One region of the Ketobacter alkanivorans genome, then DNA from elsewhere that is predicted to be linked to it. Evidence: predicted binding sites of a transcription regulator. Region 1 holds the regulator's gene; each other region holds the start of a gene.
The links. Region 1 encodes sigma-54, which starts transcription at its own class of promoters, with help from an activator protein. Its sites were predicted from a motif close to ANTGGCATNNANNTTGCTNT; they were not measured.

Region 2: the regulator sigma-54 is predicted to act here: its motif matches at 1,744-1,763, upstream of Kalk_RS09475 (TorF family putative porin).
Region 3: the regulator sigma-54 is predicted to act here: its motif matches at 1,810-1,829, upstream of glnK (P-II family nitrogen regulator).

What each region holds. Positions count from the first base shown of each region.
Region 1 is NZ_CP022684.1:4,026,736-4,029,971, forward strand. Features, by position in the region: gene ptsN (PTS IIA-like nitrogen regulatory protein PtsN) at 1-158, opposite strand, end outside; gene hpf (ribosome hibernation-promoting factor, HPF/YfiA family) at 205-492, opposite strand; gene Kalk_RS17215 (RNA polymerase factor sigma-54) at 613-2,235, opposite strand; gene lptB (LPS export ABC transporter ATP-binding protein) at 2,423-3,148, opposite strand; gene lptA (lipopolysaccharide transport periplasmic protein LptA) at 3,145-3,236, opposite strand, start outside.
Region 2 is NZ_CP022684.1:2,192,291-2,195,526, forward strand. Features, by position in the region: gene rep (DNA helicase Rep) at 1-944, shown strand, start outside; gene Kalk_RS09475 (TorF family putative porin) at 1,012-1,677, opposite strand; gene Kalk_RS21180 (hypothetical protein) at 1,893-2,066, opposite strand; gene Kalk_RS21185 (collagen-like triple helix repeat-containing protein) at 2,066-3,236, opposite strand, start outside.
Region 3 is NZ_CP022684.1:2,165,794-2,169,029, reverse strand. Features, by position in the region: gene Kalk_RS09375 (PA2778 family cysteine peptidase) at 1-843, opposite strand, end outside; gene Kalk_RS09370 (PA2779 family protein) at 840-1,250, opposite strand; gene Kalk_RS09365 (accessory factor UbiK family protein) at 1,349-1,606, opposite strand; gene glnK (P-II family nitrogen regulator) at 1,939-2,277, shown strand; gene Kalk_RS09350 (ammonium transporter) at 2,366-3,236, shown strand, end outside.

The DNA of each region.
Region 1 (3,236 bases):
TTTTCCCTTGATATAAGACTGTCGAACAATTCGTTGGGGTCCAGTTCGGGGTACTGCTGGGCAATAAGCCCAGCAGCGGTTTCCAGAACTTTCTTTTTGCTGCCGCCAGGTACGTCTTCAAAAACCCGTTGCGGACTGATGATTTCAGCAAGTTCCATCGTTATCAATTAACCTTATTACAACCTTTGGAGTTAATCGCCTTGTTTACCAGCTCTTGGATTTTTCTTTGTGCTTCAGCACTTGGCGATCAAGTTTGTCGGTCATCATGTCGATGGCCGCATACATGTCTTCGGATTCGGCGTTGGCAAACAGGTCAGCGCCTTTTACATGAATTTTTGCTTCGGCTTTTTGTCGGTTCTTTTCGACACTCAGGATGGCTTGGATGCTGGTGATGTCGTCGGTATGGCGTTCGAGTTTTTGCATTTTATCGGCAACGTAGTCTTTCAGTGCGTCCGTAACGTCTACGTGATGTCCGCTGATATTGATTTGCATAGGCCACTCCTTAATCGTGGTTTGTTTTACTGCAACCCATTGGCTGGCGCGTTTGGGTTTGGTATAGCATCGGCCAGAAGGGCACCGATGATGTTCAACTCTGTATTCTATGACCAGAGGTCAAACCAATCGTTTCCTTTCATTGGAAGGGGGAATCATCATAGCCTCGCGGTATTTGGCGATCGTGCGCCGGGCAACCTTGATGTCCTGTTCCTCCAGTATGTTGGCAATTTTACTGTCGCTCAACGGTTTTTTTGGATTTTCTGCTGCAACCAGCTTCTTGATAATGGCGCGAATGGCGGTGGATGAACATTCGCCCCCCGAGGCAGTGCTGACGTGGCTGGAGAAGAAGTATTTCAGCTCAAATATGCCGCGGGGCGTATGCATGAATTTCTGTGTGGTTACTCGGGAGATGGTGGATTCGTGCATGCCTACGGCTTCGGCAATGTCGTGTAAAACCAATGGCTTCATGGACTCTTCGCCCTCTTCCAGAAAGCCGATCTGATATTCGACGATCTTGGTGGCTACTTTCAGCAGGGTTTCGTTACGGCTTTGTAAACTTTTGATAAACCAGCGGGCTTCCTGCAGGTTGTTTTTGAGGAAGGTGTTGTCGCTGCTGTTGTCGGCCCGCTGTATCAGGGAGGCGTAGCCACTGTTTACTCGCAGGCGGGGGGTGGCCTCCGGGTTCAGTTCTACTCGCCAGCGGCCTTTGTCTTTGCTGACAATGACATCGGGGATGACGTATTGGGTGTCATCGGATTCAATGCTGCTGCCTGGGTAGGGGTTCAGGGCCTGGATCAGCTCGATGGCGGCTTTTAAACGGGTTTCTGATAGCTTGCCCTTGCGCATGATGGTGGCAAAGTCGCGAGAGCCGAGGGCATCCAGAAACATTTCCACGACCAAAATAGCGTCTTCTCGGGTTGGGTCGCCTTTTGGCTCCTGTTTGAGCTGGATCAGCAGGCATTCCCGCAGGTCTCGGGCGGCCACACCGGGGGGATCAAATTGTTGAATGCGGTGCAGTACGGCCAGCACTTCTTCCAGTGAGATGGCGCTGCCGTCGTCGCCTTCTTCGGGTTCCAGTTGGATGCCCATGGCTTCCAGTTCGGCCTGCTGCAGGCGTACCAGGTCTGCCACTACGTCCTGCTGGGCGAGTACGCCGTCGCGGATGTCCTCTACGGATTGGGTGAGATAGCCTTTGGCATTGACGCCTTCAATGATGGCCATGGCGATCATGCGGTCCATGTCGGACATGTTGGTCAGGTTCAGCTGCCACATCAAGGAGTCATAGATTGATTCCGGGGCGCTGTTACGGCTGTCATAGTCGAAGTCATCGTCGTCGAAGCTGGTGCTGCCACCGGAACCTGCGGTGCCGTCGTATAAGGTATCCCAGTCGCTGTCCACGGGCAGCTCGCCGGGCATTTCTTTGCCTTCCAGGTCGACGGGGGCATCTTCGTTGGTGGTTGAGCTGGCTTCACTGCTGTCGCTGGACTGGGAAAAGTCCACGACAGGTTCTTTTTCGTTGGTGGTTTCGGTGCTTTTGTCGCTGGTATTTTGTTCGCTTGTGTCGCCGCTGTCGTTATCCGATCCTGACTCATCCACATCAAGTAGGGGGTTGGACTCCAGTGCTTCCTGAATTTCGGTTTGCAGATCCAGCGTGGAGAGCTGTAGCAAGCGTATGGCCTGCTGCAGCTGGGGCGTCATAGTAAGGTGTTGACCAATTTTGAGCTGTAAGGTTGGTTTCATTGATACCTAATTCAACTTCTTCAACGACCAGTTTTAGTGGGGTGTCACGGCCTTGTTGACGTTTTAGGCAGCCAATTATTGGCCTGTTTTCAACAGCTTAGTTGGGCCGTATTTCAACTGCGATGCTTTAATTGTAAGAGCAGTCAGCCCGCAAAGCAATTTACATGCCTGAAATTACTTAGAACTTTTACATATGAAATTGGTTGCCCAGATAAACCTCGCGTACTTTCTGGTTTTGCAGGATGAGTGAGGGCTCACCTTCGGCGATAATATGGCCCTCACTGACGATAAAGGCTTTCTCGCAAATGTCGAGGGTGTCCCGCACGTTGTGGTCGGTGATCAGTACGCCCAAGCCGCGATCCCGCAGATGGCTGATAATCTGTTTAATATCCGCAACGGAAATGGGGTCGACCCCGGCGAAGGGCTCATCCAGCAGGATGAAGGCGGGGTCGGTGGCCAGTGCCCGTGCGATTTCTACCCGGCGGCGCTCACCACCGGACAGGGCCATACCCTGGGATTCGGCAATGTGGCCAATGTGGAACTCCGCCAGCAGTTCGTCCAGTTTGGCCTGGCGCTGCTTTTTGTTCAGGTCTTTGCGTGTTTCCAGAATCGCCATGATGTTCTCTTTTACCTTGAGGCGGCGAAAGATGGAGGCTTCCTGGGGCAAGTAGCCGATGCCTTTGGCGGCGCGCCCGTGCATGGGCAGGTGGGTGATTTCGGTATCGTCTATCACGATGCGGCCTTTGTCTTGGGGGACTATGCCGATGATCATGTAGAAACAGGTGGTCTTACCGGCACCGTTAGGGCCCAGTAGCCCGACGATCTGGCCACTTTCGATGGTGATGGAGACATCTTCCACCACGGCGCGACCTTTGTAGCTTTTGGCTAGATTGGATGCTGTCAGGCGGCTCATGATGCAGGTATGGCCTTTTCTGTTGGGGCGGGAGCAGGCGCTGTTTGCGGTGCAGGCTCTGCCGCCGATGGCAGAATCATTTCCACTC
Region 2 (3,236 bases), 1.8 Mb from region 1:
AGTCCCGCATCATCGAACTGAAACTGCAACAGTTTCAGGTACCCTATAAAGTCAGTGGTGGCAGCTCGTTCTTTTCCAAGGCAGAAATCAAAGACGTCATGGCCTACCTGCGCTTGATCATGAACAGCGACGACGACAATGCTTTTTTACGCATCGTCAACACACCACGGCGGGAGCTGGGCCCCACCACGTTGGAAAAACTGGGGCAGTACGCTCAAAATCGCGAACGCAGCCTGTTTTCGGTGTGCTGTGAAATGGGCTTGGCCGAAACGTTAAAAGCCAAACAGTATTCTATGCTGAAACGTTTTCACGACTGGATCGAAGAAACCCGCGAGAACATCCAGCGTGGCCATGCCGTGGGTGCCATCAAACAAATGATTCGCGACATCGACTACGAAAACTGGTTGGTGGAACAGTCCTCCAGCCCCAAGATGGCAGAAAAGCGCATGGAGAACGTATGGCAGCTCATCGCCTCCATCGAACGCATGCTGGAAAAGGCTGACGACGAAAACGATGTGGAATCCGTCATCGGCAAACTGATCCTGCTGGATATTCTGGAACAACAAAAAGAAGAAGACGATTCCGATCGGGTACAACTGATGACCCTGCACGCCTCCAAAGGATTGGAGTTTCCATACGTGTTTCTAATGGGCATGGAAGAGGAACTGCTGCCCCACCGCACCAGCATCGAAGAGGACAACATCGAAGAGGAGCGTCGCTTAATGTACGTGGGCATCACCCGCGCCAAGCGCGAACTCACCATGACCTATACCGCCAAGCGCAAACAGTATGGCGAGGAATTCGAACCCACCCCGAGCCGCTTTCTGGATGAAATGCCACAGGACGATCTGGCCTGGGAAGGTCGGGGCTTTCAAAAATCAAAAGAAGAGAAACAGGAAATCGGCAACGCTCATTTGGCCAATCTGAAAAATCTGTTTGATTGAATCTTCAGGCACAAAAAAGGGCCGGTACGAATACCGGCCCAATCGGAGAGAAATCTATCTCTGGATCTTATTCGCCTATAGGCAGGCTATAAGATACAACCCATTTGGGCTTGCCGTTATCCAGAATGTTGTCAATCTGCTGGCTCAGAGTGAACGACAGGTTGTCGTTGTAGGCATAAGACAGATCAACGTGAACCATATTAGCTGACTCAACGCCATTAGCATCGTGCTTACCTACAAGAATGGAGTAAGCGTCATAGCCATAACCCAATGTATAGTAGGCTGTACCTTCAACATCATCCCCGCCAGCAATGTTATCGTATGCGGTAACGCTGAGCCCAGCAAAACCCAACGATAACACGGCGTCTGACAGCTCACCCGGATCATTGTAAGTCACGTCATTCGCATAAGTGTAAGTCCAAACGCTCAGATCTACGCTCACTCCACCGAATTCCGCACCATAGCCTGCATACAGGTCATATTCTGATCCAGCGTTGGTATCACCTGAAGAGGCCCAGATACCGGTGTAGAAACCGCTGTTAGAATAGCTCAGATCACCAGAAACAGCTGCATCGCCATTACCCAGCTCCACACCACGCCACAAGTACATGTTAGCTACACCAACAGACGCAGAAACTTCAGCGTTAGCAGCAGTAGGTGCGATGGCCATGGCACCGGCAACAGCCAGAGAAAGAGCAGTCAAGCGAAGCATTTTAGTTTGTTTGTTCAACATAAAAAGTAACCCCCAGAGGTTAGACGATATAAGGTTTGCACCTTGGTTAACGAACTCACCACAGTAAAAGCAACGAGTGTGCCAAAATTGCAATGCCTTGGATTTGCGGGCTTTTCTGGTCAGTTCGCTGGGTCATCATGTCATAAAACTGCAACAGGAGCACCAAATCTGTGCGCGCACCAAAAGCGGGCGCACCAAAAGCGCCCGCAAACTCATTATTGGCTAGTTTCTGTACTGGGTAATTCATCAAATCGCTTATTCAACCCCTTCACCTCATCAGCGAGGGTATCCATGCGCGCATCCATTACCTGCATGGCTTGCTCTAACTTTGCGCTCAGCTCGTCTATTCTGGCACTTTGCTGTTGCAGCGAAAGCGCCCGCAAACTCATTATTGGCTAGTTTCTGTACTGGGTAATTCATCAAATCGCTTATTCAACCCCTTCACCTCATCAGCGAGGGTATCCATGCGCGCATCCATTACCTGCATGGCTTGCTCTAACTTTGCGCTCAGCTCGTCTATTCTGGCACTTTGCTGTTGCAGCGTTTGCTGCATGCTCGTAATACTTTCATCGACACTAGATTGATTGGCTGTGCCTTCCATGTTGGTTTTCAACGCCGTGACCTGCAACTCCAACGCCGATATTGCCTGGGCTGCTGCGGCCTCAACCTGACGCTTCTCCTCTGCCAATCGTGTGACCAACTGATCTTTCAAAGCCGCCACCTGAGCTGACTGAGTCTGAATCATTGCATCCATCCGATCCCGCAGATCCTGCTGAATCAGGGCTTGCCCTTTCACCCCATCGCGCCCGGGCTTGCCTGCAGAGCCTGGCTGCCCCGCCTGGCCACCGGCCATCCATTTTCTATTGCCGGTTAAGGTACGCATATTGATGTACTTGCCTTCGGTTCCCGCACCACCAGCCCCGGCCGCTCCAGCATCGCCACCTTTGCCACCGCCATTCTGAATGGTGATCAGGTTGTTCACCGGCCCGGCTACGGTATTGCCACTCAACAAACGATACACGATGCTGATCTGCCCGCCATTACCTCCGTCACCGCCATCGCCGCCAGCACCACCATCACCGCCAGCAGGCGCATTACATTTATCGAAGCTTCCCCCTTGCTGACCGGTGCCACCCGCGCCGCCACTGCCACCGACCCCACCTCGGCTATTCACCACCAGCGATCCCAACTTGGCCAACCCCAGTGTCATGGTGATGGATGTGCCCTCCTGACCCTGACCACCGTGCCCCGCATCACCTCCGCGCACGCCATCTTTACACTCTTCCGCCTGCCCTTGCGCATCCTTGCCTTTAGCGCCATCACTACCGTCGGGGCCTTTTGCCATGATAGTCACGCCCTGGCCGATTTCAGCCCAGGCTGCATCCAGCTGCACCTGCTCCAGCCCGTTCGGAATCATCAACACAGCGCCGTCTTCCAAAATCAGTTTGTCGTAGGCAATCACCGATTGAGCATCCGCTAATTCATGGGTTTCACCGGCTTTCACATGCAAGACATTTTCGGCGTGTACAGTAACGCTCACCAGCAACAGCAGGCTTACC
Region 3 (3,236 bases), 1.9 Mb from region 1:
CACGGCGCGCTGGGCTTCTTGCACGCAATTGTAAGCATGCAGCGCGTAAGCGTAGTTGTTCCAGGCCTCTGCCATGGTGGGCTGTTGTTGAAGCAGGATGGAGTACTCGGTAATGGCAGCTTGAGCCTGCGCATCCTGCAGCAGCGCATTGGCCAAGCCAAATCTGGCCAAAGGCTCTTCGGGCCAGCGGCTCACTGCTGTTCTGTAAGCCTGTTGTGCTGCGGTAAGCTGTTTGGCGCTCTCGAGGCGGGTAATGGCCTGTATGTAGTTCAGAGGTTGTGCGGTGGCAGGTAGAGTCCGTGGTGGCAGCACGACTCTGCCCCAGCGCTCACTGCGTTGCCAGGTAGTGTCGAACAGGCGCAGGGGAGTCTGGCGTCTGGGCTGGTCGCCAGAGCGCAGAATCACGAGTTGCTGTTCAAGGTCATAACCGATCACAACAGCAAAGTGCCACTGAGGATACCAGCTTACCCCCAGATTCTGCAGTATCAACACCGGATGTCCGGCATTCACCTCCTGCAATAGCCCATCGATGGAGCGGACCGGATAGCTGACGAAGCCCTGGCGACGTGCTGCCATATCCAGTTCTACCGGAAAGCTGCCCTCTGCCTTAGGGGTGAACGCATGGGCGGCCAGTTGCTCCGGTGTGACTGTCATGCCGTACAGGTTCAGCACCATTGCCAGAGAGGCGGGGCCGCATTGAAAGTCTGCTTGTCGAATAAACGGAGTGGCCGTGATCTCGGTCTTTGGCGTGATCTGTTGTTGAACGGCAGGGGAGAGCAATAGTTTGGAGTTCAGGGCGCAGCCCGCCAGCAGCAAGCTGAGCCCTAAAACAAACGGTTTCATCCGCCGGTGTTGATGGGTTTGATCGCGGGGAATATGTTCGTGGTACCTAACAGATCCAGCACGATCAGGATCACGAATACCAGCACGACGACACCGACCACACCGCCACCGGCTTGCATGGTATTTACCTGCTCACTGAAGGCCTGCAGTTCTTCGGCGCTCATGTTGTCGATACGGGCTTCCACTTCAGCCGGGTTTACGCCCAAGTTAAGCAGGGTGCTGCGTGCTTCTTCTTTGTCGAGAATTGACAGCACCTGGGTGCGGGTCATTTGTTGTGCTTCGCTGTTAACCAGCTCATGGGTGGATACCATAGCAGCTTGCGCAGTTGCACTTAGCAGCCCGGTTATCATCATGGTGACCGCCAGCAGGCGGGCAGTCGTGCGTTGGAGTGCGGTGAATCGGCTCACATGGATCTCCCTTATATCGGTAAAGAGGTTGGTGTATTTTAGAAGCTGATTATATAGATGATAGCTTCAATCGGTTACTTTTATTCAACATGCCGAACTCAAGCTTGATCGGTGCTGCTTTGTTCCAGTTCGGATACTTGTTTTTCCAGATCCTCCAATCGCTGTCGCGTGCGGGCCAGCACTTTGGTCTGGATATCGAATTCTTCACGGGTCACCAAATCCATGCGGGACAAGGATTCCTTGATGACAGAGGAGAGGTTGTGGCGCAAATCCTGGCCCAGTTCACCGATATCCTGCGGCAGACGATCCTGCACCAGTTCCAGAATGCGGTTTACTAAGTTTTCCTGACGGTTCATGATGCCTCCTACATGATCAAGGCAGTAGTTTATCACGGCCCGTTGGGCTGGTACCAAAATGCTGCATTCAATTGCCTCTGCACCAATATGAGGCCTCCATTTAGCGCAGCACGCCTTGTTTTGGTGCGTTATAATGGGGTGGTCATGGCAGTGAAACCATTGTATTTCATGGTTAACACATTGATTCATCGCAATTAAAACTAATAGGCATGGTTTGTGCTAACTCCTAAGCATGTTCCGCGATTGGGCAGCATGCTGGGCGTTTGCACTGATTTGCGAATGACGGGACCGTAGCAATTTATCGCTTTCGAGCATTAATAGGAGATGTTCATATGAAACTGGTTACAGCCGTAATCAAACCATTCAAACTCGATGACGTGCGTGAAGCGCTGTCTGAAATTGGGGTGCAGGGTATTACTGTCACCGAAGTGAAAGGCTTTGGTCGTCAGAAAGGACACACCGAGCTTTATCGCGGTGCAGAGTACGTGGTGGATTTCCTGCCTAAAGTCAAAATCGAAGTAGCCGCTTCTGATGATCTGCTGGATCAGGTGATCGAGTCCATCAGCAAAGCCGCCAATACAGGAAAAATTGGTGACGGCAAAATATTTGTGACGCCTCTGGAACAGGCGATTCGCATCCGTACTGGTGAAACCGGTACCGACGCGATCTAAACGTTTTACTTTTAAATCCATGCCTATTTCTTTTTAATTTTGCGGAGGCAAGACCGTGGAAAACAATATTTTTCACCTGCAATACGCGATGGACACCTTTTACTTTTTGGTGTGCGGCGCGCTCGTAATGTGGATGGCGGCAGGTTTCGCCATGCTCGAAGCCGGTTTGGTTCGATCCAAGAACACAACCGAAATTCTGACTAAAAACGTGGCCCTGTTTGCCATTTCCTGCATCATGTATTTGGTGTGTGGTTACTACATCATGTACGACGGCAGCGTGTTCCTTTCTGGTATCGCTGACGTTGACGTCGACGCTGTGTTGGGCGATTTTGCTGCCCGCGAAGATGGCTTTACCGGTGGATCAATTTATTCCGGCGCGTCTGACTTCTTCTTCCAGGTGGTGTTTGTTGCTACCGCAATGTCCATCGTGTCCGGTGCGGTGGCCGAGCGTATGAAGCTGTGGGCATTCCTGGCTTTTGCGGTGGTTATGACCGGCGTTATCTATCCTCTTGAAGGCAGCTGGACTTGGGGTGGCGCGTCAGTATTTGGCATGTACACACTGGGTGATCTGGGCTTCTCCGACTTCGCTGGTTCCGGTATCGTGCATATGGCCGGTGCTGCTGCTGCTCTGGCTGGTGTGTTGTTGCTGGGTGCTCGTAAGGGCAAGTACGGCGCGAATGGACAGGTAAACGCGTTCCCCGGTGCAAACCTGCCTCTGGCGACGCTGGGTACATTCATTCTGTGGATGGGCTGGTTCGGATTCAACGGTGGTTCTGTGTTGAAGCTGGGTGATATCGGTAACGCCAATGCGGTTGCCATGGTGTTCCTGAACACTAACACCGCAGCTGCCGGTGGTGCGGTAGCGGCTCTGGTCACTGCACGCATGCTGTTTGGCAAAGCGGATCTCACCATGCTGTTGAACGGCGCTCTGGCAGGTTTGGTTGCAATCACAGCTGAGC